DNA from 2 places in the Stenotrophomonas maltophilia group sp. vghtpe118 genome. Region 1 is predicted to be linked to the other one. Evidence: riboswitches for the same ligand, from Rfam matches in the RefSeq annotation. Region 1 holds a riboswitch; the other holds the start of a gene.
What was found. A riboswitch is a leader RNA that binds a small molecule or an ion and turns the genes downstream of it on or off. The one in region 1 is predicted to bind glycine.
Positions count from the first base shown of each region.

Region 2: it holds a riboswitch for glycine, as region 1 does, so the genes downstream of both, ACUDTM_RS10440 (trimeric intracellular cation channel family protein) here and gcvP (aminomethyl-transferring glycine dehydrogenase) in region 1, are expected to answer to the same signal.

Region 1 is NZ_CP199672.1:1,598,814-1,610,739, reverse strand. It holds gene ACUDTM_RS07550 (alpha/beta fold hydrolase) at 1-271, shown strand, start outside; gene ACUDTM_RS07545 (hypothetical protein) at 281-757, opposite strand; gene ACUDTM_RS07540 (catalase) at 780-2,861, opposite strand; gene ACUDTM_RS07535 (helix-turn-helix transcriptional regulator) at 2,976-3,698, shown strand; gene ACUDTM_RS07530 (amino acid permease) at 3,781-5,148, shown strand; gene ACUDTM_RS07525 (VOC family protein) at 5,335-5,745, shown strand; gene gcvP (aminomethyl-transferring glycine dehydrogenase) at 5,839-8,706, opposite strand; glycine riboswitch at 8,769-8,871, opposite strand; gene ACUDTM_RS07515 (multidrug effflux MFS transporter) at 9,171-10,397, shown strand; gene ACUDTM_RS07510 (siderophore-interacting protein) at 10,539-11,435, shown strand; gene ACUDTM_RS07505 (hypothetical protein) at 11,504-11,896, shown strand.
Region 2 is NZ_CP199672.1:2,274,051-2,285,976, reverse strand. It holds gene ACUDTM_RS10470 (response regulator) at 1-331, shown strand, start outside; gene ACUDTM_RS10465 (sensor histidine kinase) at 364-1,662, shown strand; gene ACUDTM_RS10460 (MarR family winged helix-turn-helix transcriptional regulator) at 1,734-2,234, shown strand; gene ACUDTM_RS10455 (DNA alkylation repair protein) at 2,231-2,971, shown strand; gene ACUDTM_RS10450 (hypothetical protein) at 3,157-3,414, shown strand; gene ACUDTM_RS10445 (3-deoxy-7-phosphoheptulonate synthase) at 3,710-4,783, shown strand; gene ACUDTM_RS10440 (trimeric intracellular cation channel family protein) at 4,990-5,607, opposite strand; glycine riboswitch at 5,692-5,795, opposite strand; glycine riboswitch at 5,809-5,898, opposite strand; gene ACUDTM_RS10435 (GIY-YIG nuclease family protein) at 5,939-6,205, shown strand; gene ACUDTM_RS10430 (nuclear transport factor 2 family protein) at 6,277-6,708, shown strand; partial or broken gene ACUDTM_RS10425 (hypothetical protein) at 6,712-7,163, shown strand; gene ACUDTM_RS10420 (NAD(P)/FAD-dependent oxidoreductase) at 7,244-8,524, opposite strand; gene ACUDTM_RS10415 (NYN domain-containing protein) at 8,648-9,427, shown strand; gene ACUDTM_RS10410 (glutathione S-transferase family protein) at 9,561-10,181, shown strand; gene ACUDTM_RS10405 (primosomal protein N') at 10,264-11,926, opposite strand, start outside.

The sequences.
Region 1 (11,926 bases):
GGCCAGGACTCCGACGAGCACGTTGCGGCAACGCGCCGCAGCGACCCTGCGGGTCGACGTGCGTGCATTGCTGCCGGCAATCCAGGTGCCGACGCTGTGCTTGCACGCGTGCCACGACCGCCTGCTGTGGCCGCCCAGCGTGGCCGAGCTGCAGGCCCTGTTGCCCGATGCCCGCCATGTGTCGTTGGAGGGGCCACATCTGCTGCTGCAGGCGCGTGCCGACGCAGCTGCAGCCGAAGTGGCCGCGTGGATGAGGACGTTGCCGCGTTGAACGATGCGCTCAGCTGCGGGCGCGGGTACGTGCCGCCTTCCTGGCCGCCACCTTGCGCACGGTCTTCTTCGCCGCACGGGTCTTGGCCGCCTTCTTCGCTGCAGCACTGCGCGAGGCGGCTGTACCGGCCTTCTTGACCGCTGTCTTCTTTGCGGCCTTCTTGGTGGCGGTCTTACGAGCCGGTGCCTTCTTTGCCGCCGCCTTCTTCGCAGGCGCCTTCTTCGCGGCCGTCGCCTTGGTCGTGGCCTTCTTTGCGGCTGACTTCCTGGCAGGCGCCTTGCTGGCCGCCTTCTTGCTCGCCGCCTTCTTCGTACCCTTGCGTGCGCTGCCGCTACGTTTGCCGCCACCGTCCTGCTTGTTCACGGTGGCCCAGGCGATGCGCTCGGCAGTCCCTTCACTTGCGCCACGCTCGCGCTCGCTGTCCTCGATGTGCTCGGCCTGGCGCTTCTGTTTCTCGGTATAAGCGGATTTGTCACCACGGGGCATGACGGTTCTCCTGTTGTAGTAGTCAGGCCAGCAGGCGCAGCTTGGGTTCACGCGCCCACTGGCGGGTGGCGGCCGCCGCCAGGAAGGCCTTGGCGTCTTCCGCTTCGACGATGCCGGCATCGTTGCCGACGCGCGCCGCCTTCAGCAGCGCCTGGCCGCCTGCGTCGCTGGCGATGGCCTTCAGGTGCGCCCACGCCTGGCTGACGAACTCGATGGCTGCACTCTCTTTCGACAAGGCCTTCGCGGCTTCCGGACTGAGCACCACGGCTACCGCATCGAACACGGCCGATGGTGTGCCCGCCAGTTGCCCATCTGCCGCCTGCATCGCCCCATCGCTCAGCGTGGCGCCGCCTACTTTGGGCGCGACCAGCTTCACGTCTGCACCTGCCTTCCGCGCCGCTTTGCTCAGGCTGGCCATCACGCGCGCGTCGGAGCCCTCATCAAACAGGATGCCGATGCTGCGTCCTTGCAGGGTGGGCTTGTTGCGCCCGATCACGCGCACCTCGGGAGCGGCAGGCATGTCCTGCGCCGGCGTGGCGGTCGGCGCGGGGTCGGGCAGTGCAGGCAGTGCGAGCCCATCGGCTACGCGCTGCGCCAGTGATTCGTCGATGTTGCGCAGGTGGCTGACGGTACGCACCCGCACCTTGAGTGTTTCCACCTTGGACAATTCGAACACGAGTGCCGATGCCAGATGCGCCTGTTCCGGCTTCTCAAGGCTACGGAAGAACATGCGGGCCTGGCTGTAGTGGTCGGCGAAGCTCTCCGCGCGGGTGCGGCCCTTGCGGCCATCGTCGGCGCTGGCATGGCTGCGGAAACCTGCGGGCGTCTCGCGCGGCGAGTCCTCCTGCAGCGAGCTGGGATCATAGGCGACGCGGCCCTTGGGCACCTGCATCTGCATGTGGCCGTCGCGCTGGTGATTGGCGAACGGGCACTTCGGGGCATTCACCGGGATCTGATGGAAGTTCGGGCCGCCAAGCCGCAGCAGCTGGGTGTCCAGGTAGGAGAACAGGCGGCCCTGCAGCAGTGGATCGTTGCTGAAGTCGATACCCGGCGGCACGTTGGCCGGGCAGAACGCCACCTGTTCGGTCTCGGCGAAGAAGTTGTCGGGCCAGCGGTCCAGCACCATCCGCCCGATCACCTGCAGCGGCACAAGCGATTCGGGAATGATCTTGGTCGGGTCCAGGTGATCGAACGGGAACGCGTCGGCTTCTTCTTCGGTGAACAGCTGCACCGCCAGTTCCCACTCGGGGAAATCACCGCGCTGGATGGCCTCGAACAGGTCACGGCGATGGAAGTCATTGTCAGCCGATTGCAGTTTCAACGCTTCGTCCCAGACCGTTGACTGGATGCCCAGCTTGGGTCGCCAGTGGAATTTGACGAACGTCGACTCGCCCGCCTCGTTCAGCAGGCGGAAGCTGTGCACCCCGAAGCCTTCGATCATGCGCAGCGAACGCGGAATGGCGCGGTCGCTCATCGCCCACATGATCATGTGCATCGACTCGGGCATCAGCGAAATGAAGTCCCAGAAGGTGTCATGGGCCGAAGCCGCCTGCGGGAACGCACGGTCTGGTTCCATCTTCACCGCATGCACCAGGTCCGGGAATTTCATGGCGTCCTGGATGAAGAACACCGGGATGTTGTTGCCGACCAGATCCCAGTTGCCTTCCTTGGTATAGAACTTGACCGCGAAGCCGCGCACGTCGCGCGGAGTGTCCACCGACCCTGCGCCACCGGCCACGGTCGAGAAGCGGGTGAACACGGGCGTCTTCACGCCTACCTCGGTCAGGATGCGCGCCCGGGTGTGGGTGGCCAGAGACCGGGTCAACTCGAAGTAGCCATGTGCCGCGCTGCCACGTGCGTGCACGATGCGCTCGGGAATGCGTTCGTGATCGAAGTGGGTGATCTTCTCGCGAAGGATGAAGTCTTCCAGCAGCGTGGGTCCTCGAGGTCCCTGCCGCAGGGAGTTCTGGTTGTCTGCCACCGGGATGCCCTGATCGGTGGTCATCGCCGGGTGGCTGCCGCCGGCGCGCGGGTGCAGTTCATCGCCGTTGCCGCGGGGGTGGTTTTCGGTTGCGCGCTTGCCGGTCGGCTTGCTGGCGGCCATGGGGGGGAGGCTCCGGATCATCAAGGGAACCACGACACTGGAACCGAACCCGTTAAACCCAGGTCCGGCAAAGGTGAACGTACGGGCAAAAGCAGGCTCGGGTATGCTTGCCCCATGCGAGTCGAGCCCGCCGACATCGAAGCCCTGTTCGACGCCATCCCGGACGTGCTGTTCTTCATCAAGGACCGCCAGGGGCGGTACACCCACGTCAACCAGACCATGCTGCGACGGCTGGGCCTGCGCGCGCGCAAGGACGTGATCGGGCGCACAGCGGCCGAGATCTACCCGACCGGCCTCAGCGCGGACTATGTCGACCAGGACGCCCGCGTGCTGTCCGGCGAGGTGATCGAGAACCTGATGGAGCTGCACCTGTTCGCCAACCGCGAACCGGGCTGGTGCCTGACCTGCAAGCGCCCGTTGCTGGTCGATGGCGCCATCGAGGGCCTGATCGGCATTTCCCGCGACCTGGGCCAGAAGGACAGCCTGGGCGCCCAGTACGAGCAGCTGCGGCTGGCCCTGGCCCACCTCAACGCGCACTACGCCGAGAACGTGCGCATGCAGACCCTGCTGGACATCACCGGCTTTTCGCTGTCCAAGCTGGAGCGCAGTTTCCGCAAGGTGTTCCAGATGACCCCGCAGCAGGTGCTGACCCGGCTGCGGATCCAGATGGCCATGCACTTGCTGCATGGCGACGACAGCATTGCCTGCATCGGGCAGGCCTGCGGTTTCAGCGACCAGAGCGCCTTCACCCGCAAGTTCAAGGCTGAAACCGGTTTCTCGCCGCGCGCCTATCGCGCCCGGATCGGCGGCAACGTCGGCGAGCCCGCACTGGCCTGAGCCCCCTGCTGCGCTGTGCCTATCCCCGCGGGCCTGGGACAGGGTAAGGTGTCGCCCCTGTAGCCCGCCGCCAGCCCCGCCGATGCCCAATTCGATTCCGACCGCTTCGTCGTCCCGCCTCGGACATTCGCTCAAGCCCCGCCAGCTGATCATGATGGGCCTGGGCAGTGCCATCGGCGCCGGCCTGTTCCTCGGCTCGGGCGTGGGTGTGCAGGCGGCCGGTCCGGCCGTTCTGGTCTCGTATCTGGTCGCTGGCGCGCTGGTGATCATCGTGATGAACGCACTGGGCGAGATGGCGGCGGCCAAACCGACCAGCGGCGCGTTCTCGGTGTACGCCGCCGATGCCATGGGCGCCACCGCTGGCGCCACGGTCGGCTGGTTGTGGTGGGTGCAGCTGGTGATCGTGATCGCCGCCGAGGCGGTCGGTGCGGCCGGGTTGCTTGCCACGGTCTGGCCGGTGGTGCCGGTGCCGATGGCTGCGTTGGCCTTCATGCTGTTCTTCACTGCGATCAACCTGCTCGGGGTGAAGAACTTCGGCGAGTTCGAATTCTGGTTCGCCATCCTGAAAGTGGCGGCGATCCTGGCCTTCATTGCCATCGGCGTGGCACTGCTGATGGGCTGGCTGCCGCAGGTCACCTCACCTGGCCTGAGCAACTTCACCGGACACGGCGGTTTCGCACCGAAGGGCCTGGCCGGGATCGGTGCGGCGCTGCTGGTTGTCGTTTTTGCCTTCGGCGGCACCGAAATCGTCGCCGTTGCGGCGGCCGAAACCGAAGATCCCGAACGCAGCATCGCCCGTGCCATCCGTACCGTGGCCTGGCGCATCCTGGTGTTCTACATCGGCTCGCTGAGCGTGATCATCGCCGTGGTGCCCTGGACCAGCGAAGCACTGAAGTCGCCGTTCGCCGCCGTGCTGGACATAGCGCGCATTCCGGGCGCCGGCACTGCGATCACCCTGATCGCGGTGATCGCGCTGCTGTCGGCACTCAATGCCAACCTCTACGGCGCCTCGCGCATGATGTATTCGCTCGCGCAGCGCCGCGAAGCACCGGCCGTGCTGGGCTGGACCGATCCGCGGCAGGTGCCGGTCATCGCCGTGCTGGCCAGCGTGCTGTTCGGCTTTGCGGCCACGGTGATGGAACTGCTGTTCCCGGACCGGGTGCTGCCGGTGCTGCTGAACATCGTCGGTTCCACCTGCCTGCTGGTGTGGACGCTGTCGCTGGTTTCGCAGCTGGTACTGCGCCGCCGCGCCGATCGCCTGGGTACCCGGCTGCCGTTCCGCATGGCCGGTTTCCCGTGGCTGACCTGCTGCGCGCTGGCGATCCTGGCGCTGATCTTCGGCCTGCTGTTGAGCGAGGCGCACACCCGCCTGCAGTTCCTGTCGATGGTGGCGCTGACCGCCACCATCGCCGCCGGCAGCGCCATCGCCCGGCGCATGCGCGAGGCGTGACTGAAGCTGTAGAGCCGACCCTACGGTCGGCTGCGGTTGCTGTAGTTTCTGTAGAGCCGACCCTGTGGTCGGCTGCTGTTCGCGTAGTCGCCAGCCGAGCGCGGGCTCGGCTCTACAGCCGGCATACATCCGCCGTGCCATCCTGATCGTGTGGGCCGCCAGCGGCCCGTCGACCAGGAGTACCGCATGCTGCGCAGCCGTCCCTTCCTGATGTTCACCGGCCAGGCCGAGGCCGCGCTGGCCCTGTACGCCGAAGCCTTTGCCGATTTCCGCCTGCTGGCCCTGCAACGCCACCCCGAGGGGGCCGGCGCCGGCGTACCCGGACAGGTCCGCCAGGCCATCTTCCTGCTCGGTGGCACCCATTACCTGTGCTTCGACAGCCTGGATGTGCACGACTTCACCTTCAGCCCGTCGATCTCGCTGTTCGTCGAGTGTTCCGGTGCCGAGCAGTTCGAGCGTGCGGCACGCGTGCTGGGCGAGGGCGGCCATTGGTTGATGCCGGTGGGTGATTACGACTTCAGCAACCGCTATGGCTGGGTGCAGGACCGCTTCGGCGTATCGTGGCAGTTGAGCCTGGGACAGATGCCGGACCCGTGATCGGGTAACTGTGGGTGTGGACCCTGGTTCACACGCCCTCATGAAAACGGCCCGCTTGCGCGGGCCGTTTTTCTTTATCGATGCAGTGAGGAATCAAGCCTCGACTTCATCATCCTTGTAGGCATCGACCGGGATGCAGGCGCACATCACGTTCTTGTCACCGTACACGTTGTCGACGCGTGCCACCGGCGGCCAGTACTTGCTCTGCTTCAGGCTGGCCAGCGGGAAGGCGGCCAGTTCGCGCGGGTAGGCGTGGGTCCACTCGCTGGCGGTCACCGCGGTGGCGGTGTGCGGCGCGTTCTTCAGCGGGTTGTCCTCGCGGTCCAGGCGGCCGTCTTCGATCGCGCTGATTTCCTCTCGGATCTGGATCATCGCGTTGATGAAGCGATCCAGCTCGTGCAGCGACTCGCTCTCGGTCGGTTCGACCATCAGCGTGCCCGCGACCGGGAAGCTCAGGGTCGGGGCGTGGAAGCCGAAGTCGATCAGGCGCTTGGCGACGTCCTCGGCGCCGATGCCGCTGGTCTTCTCCAGCGGGCGCACGTCCAGGATGCACTCGTGCGCCACCAGGCCGTTACGGCCGGTGTACAGGGTCTTGAAGTGCGGGGCCAGGCGCTTGGCAATGTAGTTGGCGTTGAGCTGCGCGACCTGGGTGGCCTTGCGCAGGCCTTCGCGGCCCATCATCGCGATGTACATCCAGCTGATCGGCAGGATCGAAGCACTGCCGAAGCTGGCCGCGCTGACCATGCCGACCGGGCCGTTGTCACCCAGCTTGCCCGGCAGGAACGGGGCCAGGTGCTCCTTGACCGCGCATGGGCCCACGCCCGGGCCACCACCGCCGTGCGGGATGCAGAAGGTTTTGTGCAGGTTCAGGTGCGAAACGTCCGAACCCCACTTGCCCGGCTTGGCCACGCCGACCAGGGCGTTCATGTTGGCGCCGTCGGTGTACACCTGGCCGCCGTGCTTGTGGATGATCTCGCAGATCTCGACCACCTCTTCCTCGAACACGCCGTGCGTGGACGGGTAGGTCATCATGATCGCGGCCAGGCGGTCGCTGTACTTCTCGGCGTTGAGGCGGATGTCCTCGACGTCGACGTTGCCGTTGGCATCGGTCTTGGTCACCACGACCTTCATGCCGCACATCTGCGCCGAGGCCGGGTTGGTGCCGTGTGCCGAGTCCGGGATCAGGCAGATGTCGCGGTGGCCTTCGCCGCGCGAGCGGTGGTAGGCACGGATCGCCAGCAGGCCGGCGTACTCGCCCTGCGCGCCGGAGTTCGGCTGCAGGCTGACCGCGTCGTAGCCGGTGCATTCGACCAGCATCGCTTCCAGCGTGTCGATCAGTTCCTTGTAGCCCAGCGCCTGGTCGGCCGGCACCAGCGGGTGGATCTGCGAGAACTCCGGCCAGGTCACCGGGATCATCTCGGCGGTGGCGTTGAGCTTCATGGTGCACGAGCCCAGCGGGATCATCGTGCGGTCCATCGCCAGGTCCTTGTCGGCCAGCGAACGCAGGTAGCGCAGCAGTTCGTGCTCGCTGTGGTGGGTGTTGAACACCGGGTGGGTCAGGAACGCGGACTGGCGCAGCAGGCCGGCCGGCAGCGCGTCGGCGGTGCTGGCGTCCAGCGCCTCGACGTCAGCCTGCGCGCCGAACACGGTGGCCAGCGCGACCACGTCGGCGCGGGTGGCGGTCTCGTCCAGGCTGATGCCGACCGAGTCGCTGTCGATCGCGCGCAGGTTGTAACCGGCGGCGCGTGCCTTGGCGTGGATCTCATCGGCATGCACGCCGGTGATGTGCAGGGTGTCGAAGAAGTCGCCACCGACCTGCACGCCGGCGTTGCGCAGTGCCGCAGCCAGGATCGAAGCCAGGCGGTGGGTGCGCCGGGCGATGCGGGTCAGGCCTTCCGGACCGTGGTAGACCGCATACATCGAGGCCATCACCGCCAGCAGCACCTGTGCGGTACAGATGTTCGACGTCGCCTTCTCGCGGCGGATGTGCTGCTCACGGGTCTGCAGGGTCAGGCGATAGGCCGGGTTGCCCTGGGCATCGATGGAGACACCGATCAGGCGGCCCGGCATCGAGCGCTTGTAGGCGTCACGGCAGGCCATGAACGCGGCGTGCGGGCCGCCGAAGCCGAACGGCACGCCGAAACGCTGGCTGTTGCCGACCACGATGTCCGCGCCCCATTCGCCCGGTGCGGCCAGCAGGGTCAGCGCCAGCAGGTCGGTGGCCACGGCCACCAAGCCGCCGCGTGCGTGCACGGCCTCGACCAGGGCCTTGTAATCGCCGATCTGGCCGAAGGTGTCCGGGTACTGCAGCAGCAGGCCGAAGGCTTCCGCTTCCAGTGCTTCGGCGGGGGTGCCGACGCGCAGCACGATGCCCATCGGTTCTGCGCGGGTGCGCAGCAGTTCCAGGGTCTGCGGGTGCACGGCGTCGTGCACGAAGAAGGTGTCCGACTTCGACTTGGCCGAACGCTTGGCCAGGGTCATCGCTTCGGCGGCGGCAGTGGCTTCGTCCAGCAGCGAGGCGTTGGCGATCTCCATGCCGGTGAGGTCGGCGCACAGGGTCTGGAAGTTGATCAGCGCTTCCATGCGGCCCTGCGAGATCTCGGCCTGGTACGGGGTGTAAGCGGTGTACCAGGCCGGGTTTTCCAGGATGTTGCGCAGGATCACGTTCGGGGTGTGGGTACCGTAGTAGCCCTGGCCGATGAAGCTGCGCAGCACGGTGTTCTTGTCGGCGATCGCGCGGATCTTCGCCAGTGCCTGCACTTCGGTCATCGACTCCGGCAGCGCCAGCGGCGCCGGCGACTTGATCTTGGCCGGCACGATGGCATCGGTCATCGCATCCAGCGACGCGTGGCCGACGACGTCGAGCATCTGCGCGATCTCGGCATCGTTGGGGCCGATGTGGCGCTCGACGAACGCATTGTGGTGCTCGAGCTCACGCAGGGAAGGGGTGTTCTGGGACATGGCGAAGGATCCGTCAGGAAAGGGCACACGCACGGGCACAAGCCGCCGGTCGGCGGTCTGCGGGGCGCCCCTCTGTCCTTTTGCCTGAGAGTTTGGAAGCGCGGAAAACCGCAGCTTCGTGCCCCTTCGGCGCCGGATCGAACCGGTCTCTCCAGAGTTCTGTTACGGGTGGTATCGGGCCTGAGCGATTACGGGCGTTGCGCCTTCGGCAGCGGTGTTCCGCTTCTCCCACCGTGTTGCCCGCCGATTATAGCCCGTTGCGGGCCCGCTGGCCGTCTACGGGCCTGGCCGCTGCGCCTGAATGGCCGATGGCCCGGACGTGCGTTTTGTGCATCGCTGCATGGCATCAGGCGCAATCCCCACCTATGATGGCCAGATACCCGAATTCATCTGGCGCCCTCCCTGCAGACAGGGACCGGCGCCCGCCGTGCGTGCCGCGCATGGCCCTGCCGGACGCCTTTCCCATGACCGCCGCTGTTGCTCCCTCCACCCGCCGCATGGCCCTGCTGCTTGCCGGCCTGGCCATGTTCGGCCCGTTCTCGATCGACACCATCTTCCCGGCCTTCCCGCAGCTGGCCCAGCGCCTGGCGGTGGACGAGGTGGCGGTGCAGCAGACCATCAGCGTCTACCTGCTGTTCTACGGCCTGATGAGCCTGGCGCACGGTCCGCTGTCCGACGCCTGGGGCCGCAAGCGGGTGATCCTCGGTGGCCTGGTGGTGTTCGTCGGCGCCTCGGTGGGCTGCGCACTGTCCACCGACCTGACCACGCTGCTGGCGTTCCGTGCGCTGCAGGGCCTGTCGGCGGGTGTCGGCATGATCGTCGGCCGCGCGGTGATCCGCGATCTGTACCACGGCCATGACGCGCAGCGGCTGATGAGCCAGGTGTCCATGCTGTTCGGCATCGCCCCGGCCATCGCGCCGATCATCGGTGGCTGGATCCTGCTCAGTGGCGCGGGGTGGCCGCTGATCTTCTGGTTCCTGGTGGTGTTCGGGCTGGTCCTGCTGGCGGCCACTGCACGCTACCTGCCCGAGACCCATCCCGTCGAAGCGCGCGTGCCGTTGTCGCCGCGCGTGCTGCTGCGTGATTACGTGCGCATCGGTTTCAATCCACGCTTCCTGCGCCTGGCGCTGGCCGGCAGCATCGGCTTTGGTGGAATCTTCCTGTACATCTCCTCGGCGCCGGTGTTCGTGATGCAGCACCTGCACCTGGGCGAGGGCGGTTTCGCCTGGTTGTTCATCCCGACCATCGGCGGCATGACCACCGGCTCATTCCTGTCCGGGCGCATGGCCGGGCACACCACGCCCACCCGCCAGGTCTCCATTGGTTTCGGCCTTTGCGCATTGTCAGTGCTGTTGAACGTTGGCTACGTGGTGCTGTCGCCACAGTTCGTGCTGCCATGGGCGGTACTGCCGATCTTCCTGGGTGGCATGGGCATGGCGCTGATCTTCCCGATCCTGGCGCTGGCGGTGCTGGACATGTACCCGCATCAGCGCGGCCTGGCCTCGTCGCTGCAGGCCTTCGTGCAGCTGATGATCAGCACCGTGGTGGCCGGCGTGGTGTCACCACTGCTGAGCGGCAGCCCGCTGCACCTGGCACTGGGCCAGGCGGCGTTCTTCGGCGCCGGTTTCGTGTTCTGGTACTGGGAACACCAGCGCGAGCGCGCGGCGCAGGCAGCCTGCACGGGTCACTGAGCAGCGCGCAGGGGTAGGGTGGGCCGCGATGCCCGAAACACTTGCGGCAGGGAACGGCCGGACTAGGCTGGGCATTCCAGCCAGCCGGTGCGTGGGTGCACGACAGCCAGCCGACCCAATGTCGTTGCATGAGGTTTCGCCATGGCTGCGCAGCAGACCTACCGCCTGTTCGAGGTGGCGCTGAAGGAGCGCCGCGTTCTTTCCCCTTCCCTGGACCGCATGGTGTTCACCGGCGCCGACGTGGCGCGGATGAAGACCGAAGGCCCGGACCAGCGCATCAAGGTATTCTTCCCCTTGCCCGGGCAGGACCTGCCACAGGTGCCCAGCGGCGAGGACTGGTATCCCCGCTACCGGGCGCTGCCGGACGATCAGCGCCCGCCGATGCGCACCTATACCATCCGCCAGCTGCGTGCAGAGCTGGGCGAAGTCGATGTTGATTTCGTGCTGCATGGCGAGACCGGGCCGGCCTCGCGCTGGGCCATCCATGCACGCCCCGGCGACCGTGTGGTGTTGCTGGCTCCCGATGCCGACTGTGCCGACAGCAGCGAAGGTTGGGAATGGAAGCCGCCGGCCGGCGTCGGCCAGGTGCTGCTGGTGGCCGATGAAACCGCGTTACCGGCGGTGGCCGGCATTCTTGAGGAACTGGCGGCCATGGTGGATCCGCCGCGTACGCTGGCGCTGCTGGAAGTGGCGCAGGCCGGCGACGCGGTGCCGCTGAAGGCACCGGCTTCCGCCGAGCTGGTCTGGCTGCCGCGCGGGCGCGCGGCGTACGGGGCGCCTCTGTTGCAGGCGGTGCAGGCGCGGCTGGCAGCGGCCTCGGGCGTGGCTGCCGGCGATGCGCCGGAGGAGATCGACGTCGATACGCAGATCCTCTGGGAACAGGCCGATACCCGCGTGGTCGGGCCGCTGTATGCCTGGGTGGCAGGCGAGGCAGCGGCGGTGATGGCGATCCGTCGTCATCTGGTCCGCGACTGCGGGCTGGATCGCCGCGCGATCAGCTTCATGGGCTACTGGCGGCACGGCAAAGTGCTGGATTGAGGGGGTGTGAAGCGGCGTGGCGGGTGGGGTGCGCTATCCTTGCGCCCCCCTCGCAGCGGTATTGCACCATGTCCACCAGCTCCAAGACCCGCCGCGACCAGCGCCGTCGCCAGGAAAAGCAGGCCGCCAACAAGGCCGCTGCCCAGGCCTCGCCGGTGGAGCCGCATGCCGAACTGCGCGACGCGCAGCGCACCCTGCTGGCCGGTGTCGTGCGCCGCGACGGCGAATGGGTGCTGGGCATGGACGGCCGTATCGCCGGCCACAGTGACTCCGCCGCACAGGTACTGGCGCTGATCATGCAGGCCGGTGAACTGCACGAGCGCAACGGCACGCCGGTGCGCCTGATGTACTCCGATGCGCTGCGCGACGCCGCGCACGCCGAAGCGAAAGAGAAGGGCCAGACCTTCGAGGAATTCAAGGCGGAACTGGCCGCGGCGATGGCGGCGAAGAAGGACAGCTGATCGCGCCGAATCTGTAGAGCCGAGCATGGC
Region 2 (11,926 bases), 680 kb from region 1:
ACAGGTGGCCAGCGAGCTGCGGTTTGATGGCTGGCGATTGCTGCCTGACCAGCGTCGCCTGTTCGCGCCGGATGGCGCCGAACTGGTGCTGAGCCGCGGTGAATTCTCCCTGCTGCTGGCACTGGCTGAACGTCCCGGGCGGGTGCTGGCGCGCGAACAGCTGCTGCAGTTGAGTCGCGGCGAAGCCAGCGACAGCGTGGACCGTGCCGTCGACCTTGCGATCAGCCGCCTGCGCCGCAAGCTCGGGCAGGCCGCGTCCGGCGCTGAAGCCCTTGTGCAGACACTGCGTGGCGAAGGGTACCGCTTCAACGCGGAGGTAGGGGTGTTGTGAGCAGCCGGTGGTCAACCACCCGCTGGATCGCGATGCTGGCCTTGGCCAGCCTGCTGCTGGCAACCCTGGTCAGCGTGGCGGTAGTGGGGTGGATGCCCCGGCCCGCGCCGCCACCGATGCGGCTGGACTATGCGATGCAGGTGCTGCGTGGGGAACAGGCGCCGGCGCCACTGGGATTGCATATGTCGACGCAGGACGCGCCACCCCGGGGCAGCGCCAGTGACTGGCTCACCCAGTTGGTGGCGCTGCAGATGGACCTGCCGGCCAGAAATGTACGCCTGGTGTGGACGGGGCAGGGCAGGGCGCCCGATGTGCAGGTCATCGAGGGTGGCGCGGTACTGGACGCCTCCGCTCGTGCTGGCGTGCTGAAATCGCAGGCCGCGTTGCTGACCGCCATGCAGTGGCCGCCGTTCGAACTGGGGATGCGGCAAGCCGATGGCCGATGGCGGGTGGTCGGCAGCGACCACAGTGACCTGGCGGCCTGGCGCCGCCAGGTGATGCTCGCCCTGCTGGGCGGTGCGATCCTGCTGGCCCCTCTGGCGGCGTGGGCGTCGATCCGGTTGGGGCGCCCGCTGCGACGCCTGGCTGAAGCCAGCGCACGGGTCGACCTGCAGGCCGAAACGCCATTGCCTGATGACGGTCCACGCGAAGTGCAGGTACTGGCCACAGCGATCAGCACCGGTCGCGAACGTCTGCGCGCCCAGGCACGGGACATGACGCATATGCTGGCGGCCGTGGCGCATGACCTGCGCACGCCCTTGACCGGCCTGCGCCTGCGCGCGGAGTTCGCTCCCGCGCCACAGGCCGCCAGGATGGTGGCAGACATCGAGCGCATGGATACGATGATCGAGCAGGTGCTCGACTACGCACGCGGTGAGCTGCAGCCGTTGCAGATGCGGATGCTGGATCTTTCAGCGCTGCTGGAGGACTGCGTGCAGGCGGCGCTGCTGCGCGGGGTCGACATTTCCCTTCAGGGCCCGGATACGTTGCCGTGGCATGGCGATGCGCTGCTGCTCCGGCGCGCGGTCGACAATCTCATCGACAACGCCGAGCGCTACGCGGGCGCCGTGGAGCTGTGGGTCGCCACGGCGGGTGATGGAGTGCAGCTGGACGTGATGGACCGCGGCCCTGGCATCGCCGAGATCGATCGCGCACGCCTGCTGCAACCGTTCCAGCGCAGCGAGGGCTCGCGTAGCCGCGCCACCGGGGGCGCCGGACTTGGACTGGCCGTGGCTGCCAACGTGGCGAAGCGCCACGCGGGCGAACTTCAGCTGTTGCACCGCGAGGGCGGGGGGCTGATCGCGCGGCTGCTGCTGGGACGCACTTCCTGAGTCAACTCCGATTTGCTTCCACTGGCCACTCCTCCATATGATTAGGCGCCTAATCATGAAGTTAGGAAAGGATGATCGAAGCCAAGCATCAGGCGTTGCTGGAGGAAGCGCAGCGGCGCGGCCACGCCAACATCGCGCAGCTCCGCCTGTGCTTCCAGCTGCTCTCGTTGTCCTCGTCGATCGATCGCGACTGCGCTGCACGGTTGGCACCGCACGGGCTCAGCGAGGGTCGCTTCATCGTGCTGTTCCTGCTGCACGGGGCCGGCGGCGCACTGGCGCCGCACGCGCTGGCCGAGCGCGCTGGCGTGACCCGGGCCACCATCAGCGGCCTGCTCGATGGCCTGCAGCGCGAAGGCCTGCTGCAGCGTCGCAGCGATGACGAGGATGGCCGTCGTCTGCAGATCGTGTTGACCGCACCGGGCAAGCGTTTGGCCGAGTCGCTGTTCGAGCGGCACACTCAATGGATCAGCGGCCTGTTCAACGGCCTGGATGCTGATGAACGGCAGCAGCTGTCACAACTGCTGCACAAGGTCTGGCAGCACACGGACACCGGGCGGGAAGCCGCCGCATGAGCACGCCCATTCCCGCGGAACGGCTGCGTGCACTCAACAGCAGTGGTGCCGCTGCCACGCATCTGGCCGAATGCCTGGCAGTGGATTTCGCCGCGCTGTTGCAGGGGGTGGCACCTGTGCTCGAGCCGGAAGCGCTGCAACGTATGCGCGACGCCTCCGGCAAGGGCATCACCCAGCGCATGGCGCTGGCGGCGCGGTTGCTGCACGAAGCCGGCCAGGGTGATCCCGCGCACTGGCAGGCACACGCATCAGACACCGTGCGTGGCTGGGCCTGCTACCTGATTGGCAGCGATGCCAGCGCGGCGCTGCCGGCCAAGCTGCGGGCGATGCGTCCGCTGGCTGACGACCCGCACTTCGGCGTGCGCGAATGGGCATGGCTGGCGCTGCGCAGCGACATCGTTGCCGCACCGTTGCAGGCGCTTGAGTACCTGCAGGTGTGGACGCAGGAAGCATCGCCTTACCTGCGCCGCTTCGCCTGCGAAGCGCTGCGCCCACGAGGCGTGTGGTCCACGCATATCGCGCTGTTCAAGCAGCATCCAGAACTCGCGTTGCCGATGCTGGAAGCAATGGCCAACGACCCGGAGCGCTACGTGCAGGACTCGGTCGGGAACTGGCTCAACGATGCCGGCAAGACTCAACCGCAGTGGCTGCGTGAGCTGTGCGCACGATGGCAACAGCAGCACCCTGGCGATGCCAATGCCTACATCCGCAAACGCGCCATGCGCTCGTTGCGGTAGTGCCGGCCGCTGGCCGGCAACCTCATCAACCTCAAGGAAGGCCTTCCATGTCCTACACCCTCATCGAGCTCTACACCGCTCTGGCCACCTTGTAACAGCGCCTCCGGAGGCGCACGGCACATGCGTCTGTCACCCGGACGCGGTAAACAGGACATTGCCCATGTCCATCCGCAGGGAAGTTGATCATGCAGAGCACGCTCCAGGTAACGCTGTACGGCCCGCAGGGCGATACGCCGGCACTGCAGCTGCCGCAGATGGAAGGGCCCTCGGTGGCCATCCCGGAAGCGGTACTGCGCCGGCTGGTGTCCGATCTCTACACCACCCGTTCCCTGCTCAATCCCGAGCAGCTGGACGAGGCCCGGCAGGAGCTGGACCGCGTGCTGGAGCGCTGGGCCGACATCCACGAAGGCCTGCTGCTGGACGTGGAAGTGCATGGCAGATGAGCGACCTTGCACGGCGGCCACCGCGTGGGCTGCGCGGTCAGGCGCATCACTGAACCGCGCGCCCAGTTGCGGATGAAACATTTTGCACTGCGCAAAAGCTGTGCTATCAATAGATCCCATGAACGCAGCCGCCACCCGCTTTTACTGGTATTACTTTCCGAAGCCACTGGCGGAGGAAGGACTGCGCTCACCCTGAAGAAAGCTTCAGACGCATTCCCGAAAGCCGCCAGCGAACCTGGCGGCTTTTTTCATGCCGCCACGCTGGGGACCCCCAACGTTCCGGAGATCTCCTGCAATGCCCCCGCACACCGACGACCTGCGTATCCGCACCATCGAACCGCTGACACCGCCCGCCCAGCTGCTGGCGATGCTGCCCTGTGACGATGAGGCTTCCGACACCGTCAGCGCCTCGCGCGCGGCCCTGCACCAGATCCTGCACGGCCGTGACGACCGCCTGGCGGTGGTGGTGGGCCCGTGCTCGATCCACGACCCGAAGGCCGCCATCGAGTACGCCCAGCGCCTGAAGCCGCTGCGCGACGCGCTGGCTGGCGAGCTGGAAATCGTCATGCGCGTGTACTTCGAGAAGCCGCGCACCACGGTGGGCTGGAAGGGCCTGATCAACGACCCGGACCTGGACGGCAGCTTCAGGATCGACAAGGGCCTGCGCGTCGCCCGTGGCCTCCTGCGCGACATCAACAAGCTCGGCCTGCCGGCCGGTGTTGAATTCCTCGATGTGATCTCGCCGCAGTACATCGCCGACCTGGTGGCATGGGGCGCGATCGGCGCACGCACCACCGAAAGCCAGGTGCATCGCGAGCTGGCTTCGGGGCTGTCGTGCCCCGTCGGCTTCAAGAACGGCACCGATGGCAACGTGAAGATCGCCGCCGACGCGGTGGGTGCGGCATCCAACCCGCATCATTTCCTGTCGGTCACCAAGCAGGGTGGCACTGCCATCGTGTCGACCACCGGCAACCCGGATTGCCATGTGATCCTGCGCGGTGGCAAGCAACCGAACTACGACGCTGGCAGCGTGGCTGAGGCCTGCCAGGTGCTGGCCAAGGCCAAGCTGCCGGCGCGCCTGATGATCGATGCCAGCCATGCCAACAGCCTGAAGAACCCCGAGAACCAGCCGAAGGTGATCGACGACATCGCCGCTCAGATGGAAGACGGCGAACAGCGCATCGTGGGCGTGATGATCGAGAGCCATCTGGTCGGGGGCCGCCAGGAACTGGTGGAAGGCCAGCCGCTGGTCTACGGGCAGAGCATCACCGATGGCTGCATCGACTGGGACACCACCGTGACCGTGCTGGAGCGACTGGCTGCGGCCGTGCGTGCCCGTCGTGAAGTGAAGGTGTCCGAAGCGGCGTGAATGAAGCCGCCTGATGGCGGCACGTGTGTGGATGGCGGCCAGCGCCTGCGGGGGTGCGGCCGCGATCAGGGCCGGCCGGAGTTGGAGACCGGCCCATCTGCACCGGCGATGCGCCTGGCGCTGCGCATGAGCGACAGCGCCAGGTACATCGCCGGGGTGGTGCAGTCGATCCGCGCCCAGCATGGAACCCCAGGCGAACGCGAACCTCAATGCACTTCGTCGTGGTACACGAACTTCGGCATTTCCCAGCGGTAGTGGATCGCCATCAGGCGCAGCGCGAAGCCGCCGCCGAGGCAGCACAGGATCGCGGTGGCGTCGGCCACGCCCCACTGCAGCAGCAACAGATACGCCGCGCCGGTCAGCAGCGCGATGATCGCGTACAGCTCCTTCTGGAAGATCAGCGGCACCTCGTTGCAGAGGATGTCGCGCAGCACGCCGCCGAACGCCCCGGTCAGCATGCCGGCGATCAGCACGATCGGCATCGCATGGCCGGCTTCGCGCGCGATCGAGCAGCCGATCAGGGTGAAGGCGATCAGGCCCAGTCCGTCGAGTACCAGGAAGGTGCGGCGGAAGTGGTGCATCCAGCGTGCCACCCAAGTGGCGATCAGCGCCGCGCATACGGTGAACCCCAGGTACTCGGGATGCTTCACCCAGCCCAGCGGGTAGTGGCCGAGCAGGATGTCGCGCAGTGATCCACCACCGAGGGCAGTGACACAGGCGATCATGACCACACCGAACAGGTCCATGCGGCGGCGGCCGGCAGACAGTGCACCGGTCATGGCTTCGGCGGAAATGGCAATCAGGTAGATGATGGACAGCAGCATGGAACAGGCTCCGGGCGCGGTGGGGCCGGCCATGCGCAACTGCCACCACTGCCTGCGCAATGACGGGATGACGATGACCGGTGCCGCTCCCGCTGTCCTTTTGCCTGAGAGTTCAGCGGCGTTGGCCGCGTGCCCCTTCGGCGGATCGTCCCGGGCATGCCCGGTGACCTCTCTCCAGCTCGGCGAGTCGAATGCATGGTTGGTGGGATTCCAGCCCACCGGCCTGAGCGATCATGGGAGCCTGCGCCTTCGGCGGGCGCCAGCGCGGCGCCTCTCTCCTGCATTCGGGCGCCAGTATATCCGCTGCAGTGCAGCACGGCATAATCCAGGCATGGCCCCTTCCGCCCGCCCGTGGTTCCTGTACCTGCTCGAATGCCGCGATGGCAGCTATTACGCCGGCATCAGCACCGACGTGGACGCGCGTTTCGCCGCCCACCAGGCCGGCAAGGGCGCGCGCTACACCCGGGCCCGGCCACCGCTGCGCGTGCTGGCCGTGCGCGAATACCCGGACCGGGCCGCCGCCTCACGCGCCGAGTGGCAACTCAAGCAGCAGCCCCGCGAACGCAAGCTGGCCTGGCTGCAGGCGCCGGTCCTGTAGATCCACGCCACGCGTGGATGGGCTACCCGGCCCATGCGATGATCGCCCCGCGCCCAGAGCTGGAGACCCGGATGTCCACGATCGCCCTGCTGTTCGCTCTTTCCGCAGCAACGAGCCCTGCCGCCGACCCGGCCACCATCGCGGCCATCGAAGCCACCTGCCACGACTACGTCGACGGCCAGCTGGAGGCCGACCCGCAGCGCGTCGCCCGCTCCCTGCATCCGGACCTGGCCAAGCGCGCTGTGCTCGGCGATACACCCGACGAACGCCTGGGCCTGCGCCGGATGTCGAAGGAAGAACTGGTCTCGCTGACGAAGCAGGGCGCGTTGAAGACCCCGAAGGATCAATGGGATCGTCGCTGCACGGTGCTGGACGTGACCGGCAACGCGGCCTCGGTGCGGCTGGAGACCCCCTGGTTCGTCGATTACTTCCACATGGGGCGCTTCGACCAGCGCTGGGTCATCGTCAACGCGTTGTGGTATCCAAAGCCGAAGGCACAGTGAGCGATGCGTGCCGCCGGCAAAGCATGGATCTCCGTCGTCGTGCTGGTCGCCGGCATCGCGCTGCTGCCTGGCCTGCTGTACCTGCTCGGGCTGGCATTGGCAGGCGGTCGGCCGAAGCCGGCCGACCGTGCGCCCAGTGGTGTGGCTGCGTGTAGCAGCGAGCCACGGGCGGGATACCAGCCGATGAACCCCTGGCGCTTTACCGCCCAGTTCTTCGACAAGGACGCGATGAAGAAGGTGCCTGAAGTGGAGCGGGAGGCCTTCTGGATTGCCGGCGCTACCTGTGGCGGCAACCGCAGCGCGGCATGCTGCGCTGGCATCTCAGCAGTACCGCACTGACGATCTGGATCACCCGGCATTGGAGTGCCGCGCAGATTGCCGACACCGCGAGGAAGGAGGACTTCTGCCGGACCTGGTCGAAACGGCGGGTGTCCGGTGGCCCGATGAACCAGTAGATCCACGCCATGCGTGGAGGGTGTTGACGAGGTCAGAGCCCTTTCCTGCGGAAAGGGATCCGACCCCGTTGCGTGCAGCCCTACCGCCTTGGCCGCCGGTCGTCGCGGTCATCACCGAAGATGATGCGCGCACTGCGCTGGTAGCTCCAGTACGCGACCGCCCAGTTCAGCAGCACCACGATGCGGTTGCGGAAGCCGATCAGGAAGAACACATGCGCGGCCAGCCAGAACCACCACGCCAGCACACCCGACAACTGCAGGCGGCCCGAGTGCACGATCGCGGCCATGCGGCCGATGGTGGCGAGGTTGCCGTAGTCGGCGTACTTGAACGGACCGGGCTCGGGCTTGCCGTGCAGCCGTGCGCGGATCACCTCGGCCACGTATTTGCCCATCTGCTTGGCGGCCGGTGCCACACCGGGAACCGGCTTGCCGTCGGCCTGGCTCAGTGCGGCCAGGTCGCCGGCCACGAACAGCTCCGGGTGATCGGGCAGGGTCAGGTCCGGTTGCACCGGCACGCGTCCGGCGCGGTCCAGTGGCACGTCCAGCGTGCGCGCCAGCGGTGAAGCGGCCACGCCGGCGGCCCAGACCACGGTGCGCGCCGGTATGAACTGTTCGCCGAGCTTGAAGCCCTGGCTGTCGATGTCGCTCACCGGGGTTCCGGTCAGCACTTCCACGCCCAGCTTTTCCAGTTGGCGGCGCGCCTTCAGCGAAAGCACATCCGGGAACGAGGACAGCACGCGCGGCCCAGCCTCGACCAGCCGCACCCTGGCGCTGGCCGGGTCGATGTGGCGGAATTCGTTGCGCAGCGTGTGGCGCGCGATCTCGGCCAGGGTGCCGGCCAGTTCGACACCGGTGGGACCACCACCGACGATGGCGAAACTCAGCCACGCCGCCTTCTTCGCCGGATCCGGTTCAGCCTCGGCGCGTTCGAACGCCAGCAGCAGCTTGCGGCGCAGCGCGATGGCATCGTCCAGCGTCTTCAGGCCGGGCGCATCATCGGCCCACTGATCGTTGCCGAAGTAGGCGTGGGTGGCGCCGGTGGCCAGCAGCAGGCTGTCGTAGTCCAGCGTGCTGCCATCGGCCATGCGGATCTGCCGCGCCTGCTTGTCGATGGCCACCACTTCGCCGAGGCGGACTTCCACATTGCGCTGGTGGCCGAGGATGTGGCGCAGCGGTGCGGCGATATCCGGCGCGGACAGGCCGGCGGTGGCCACCTGGTACAACAGCGGCTGGAACAGGTGATGGTTGCGGCGATCGACCAGGGTGATGCGTATGCGCTCGCGGGCCAGGGCACGGGTGGCCCAGAGACCGGCAAAACCGCCGCCGACAACGACCAGGTGGGGAACGCGTTCGCGACTCATCGACTCACTCCAGTGGGGGCATCGGGGGAAGCGCCTGGCATCTTCGCACGGCGGCCACCTGTCACGTCAGCGCCGGCCCGGATCGGCGATACTCGGGTTCAGGCAACGGCCCGTGAGGAGCCCATGAGCGAACCGGAAAAGCGCATCGCCCTGTTGATCGACGCCGACAATGCGCCGGCCTCGAAGATCGACGAGGTCCTGGCGGAAGTCGCCCGCTACGGCGTGGCCAACGTGCGCCGTGCCTACGGCAACTGGAAGAGCCCGCGACTGAAGGGGTGGGAAGCGGTGCTGCATGAGTATGCGATCCGCCCGATCCAGCAGTTCGCCTACAGCAAGGGCAAGAACGCTTCGGACATGGCGATGGTGATCGATGCCATGGATCTGCTGTACGCGCGCAACCTTGATGGCTTCGCCATCGTCTCCAGCGATGCGGACTTCACCCCGATGGTGATGCGCCTGCTGACCGATGGCGTGAAGGTATATGGCTTCGGCGAGAAGAAGACGCCCGAGCCATTCGTCAATGCGTGCTCGAAGTTCACCTACCTGGAGGCACTGGGCCAGACCCATGCCAGCGTGCCGGATGCCGAACAGGCGTCCAGCGAGCAGGCCTCGAACGAGCCGGTGGCCAACGACGATGCCCGGCCACGCAAGAGCGGTGCGGAAATGCGCAGTGACACCCGGCTGGTGAAGATGCTGCGCCGTGCGGTGTCCGCGGCCGAGGGTGAGGATGGCTGGTCGCACCTCGGCCCGGTCGGCAGCCAGATCGGCAACCAGGCTTCGTTCGATCCGCGCAACTATGGCTACGGCAAGCTCAGCGACCTGCTGGCGGCGATCGGCCTGTTCGAGCTGAAGAAGGATGGCAAGTCCTCCTACGTGCGCGCGCTGCCAAAAAAGAACCGGTAGTGCCGGCAAAAGAACCGGTAGTGCCGGCCGCTGGCCGGCATGCTACAGACGCAAGATCCCGCATCCGGCACGCACACACCCGTAACGATCAGGCGTATCGTTGCCGCTCGCATTGCCAGCAAAGGAAACCCGCATGTTGAAGATCTGGGGCCGCCGCAATTCCAGCAACGTCCGCAAGGTGCTGTGGTGTGCTGAGGAAATCGGCCTGCCGTACGAATCCATCGAGGTCGGTGGCAGCCACGGCGGCACGCAGACGCCGGAGTACCAGGCGATGAATCCCAACGGCCTGGTGCCGGTGATCGAAGACCACGGCCTGCCGCTGTGGGAATCGAACGCCATCGTGCGCTACCTGAGCGCCCGCTACGCGCTGGGCACCCTGTACGCCGAGGACCCGATGGAACGCGCCCAGGCCGAGAAGTGGATGGACTGGAGCACTTCGCGGATGGCGCCGCTGTACAGCGACCTGGTCTGGGGCATCATGCGCACCGCGCCGGCCGACCGCGACGAAGCGCGGATCAATGCCGCCATCGTGCGCGCCGGTGACTACCTGGCGATGGCCGACGCCACCCTGGCCAGGCAGCCGTGGCTGTCGGGCGAGACGTTCGCGATGGGCGACATCCCGCTGGGCTCGCTGGTCTATGCCTGGTTCGAACTGCCGATCCAGCGACCGGAGCTTCCGCACCTGGCGGATTGGTATGCGCGCCTGCGCGAGCGGCCGGCCTACCAGCGCGGCGTGATGTCGCCGCTGACGTAAGCACTGCCCGGTACTGAAACGCAGCCGAGCACGGCTCGGCTCTAAGGTAGTGCCGAGCCATGCTCGGCAGTGCTCTACGGGATCAATACAGGTCCGTTGGATCCACATCCAGCGACCAGCGCACCTTGCGCGCTTCCGGCAGCGCATAAAGCTGCGGCACCAGCTGCGCGAGCACGCCATGCAAGGGTGGCCGCTGCGGCGCCGACAGCAGCAGCTGTGTGCGCTGGTAGCCCGCGCGCCGCGGCATCGGCGCCGGCATCGGGCCGTACGCCTCCACCACGTTCTGCTCGCCCAGCAGCTGCCGCGCAGCCAGCAGGAACGCATTGGCATGCTCCACCTGCTGCGCTTCGGCGCGCATCAACGCCAGGTGCGCGAACGGGGGGAACCCTGCGGCTTGCCGCTGGTTCAACTCGGCCTGCGCGAACGGGTGGTAGCCACCGCTCACCAGGGTTTCCAGCAGCGGGTGACCCGGGTGATGGGTCTGCAGCCAGACCTCGCCGGGGTCACGTGCACGCCCGGCGCGACCGGCCACCTGGATCAGCTGCTGCGCGAGTTTCTCACTGGCGCGGAAGTCAGCGGAGAACAGGCCTTCGTCGATGCCGACCACCACCACCAGGGTCAGCTTCGGCAGGTCGTGGCCCTTGGCCAGGATCTGCGTGCCGACCAGGATGCCGGGCTGGTCGCCCAGTTTCGCCAGCTGCTGTTCCAGCGCATCGCGGCGTGAGGTGGTGCCACGGTCGATGCGCACCACCGGGAAATCGGCGAAGGCGGCGGTGAGGTGTTCTTCCAGGCGTTCGGTGCCGATGCCCTGCGGCTGCAGCGCCAGGCTGCCGCAGGCCGGGCATGCCAACGGCGCCGGTTGGCGCGCGCCACAGTGGTGGCACTGCAGGCGTCGGCCGCCACCATGCACGGTCATCGGCGCATCGCAGCGCTGGCACGGCGCGGTCCAGCCGCAGTCGTGGCACAGCAGCACCGGTGCATAGCCGCGGCGGTTCTTGAACACCAGCACCTGCTGGCCACGCTGCAGGTGTTCGCCGATGCCGGCCAGCACATCGGCCGAGAGGCCATCGTGCAGCGGCCGCTTGCGTACATCGAGGATGCGCACGCGCGGTGGCCGTGCATCGCCGGCGCGCTGCTTCAGGCGCAGGTGCGTGTAGCGCCCGGCGTAGGCGTTATGCAGCGTTTCCAGCGAAGGGGTGGCACTGCCGAGCAGCACCGGAATGCCCAGTGCCTTGGCCCGGACCAGGGCGAAATCGCGCGCGTGGTAACGGATGCCGTCCTGTTGCTTGTAGCTGCCGTCGTGTTCCTCGTCGACGATCAGCAGGCCAGCCTGCGGCAATGGCGTGAACACCGCCGAGCGGGTGCCGACGATGACCCGTGCTTCGCCACGCGAGGCGGCCGCCCAGACGCGCGCGCGCTCGTTGTCGTTCAACCCCGAATGCAAGGCGTGCACGGCGATGCCCAGGCGGCCGCGGAAACGTGCCAGGGTCTGCGGGGTCAGGCCGATTTCCGGCACCAGTACCAGCGCCTGCCTGCCCTGCGCCAGGCAATGGATGATCGCCTGCAGGTAGACCTCGGTCTTGCCGCTGCCGGTCACGCCGTCCAGCAGGAACGGCTGAAAGCCGTCGGCAGCGTTGATCGCAGCCACCGCCCCGGCCTGGTCCGGGTTGAGCGTGGGGCCGGGCAGCGGCTGCGCATGCTGCGGTGCCACCGTCATCGCCACGCGCTCGGCCAGCGCGCGCTTG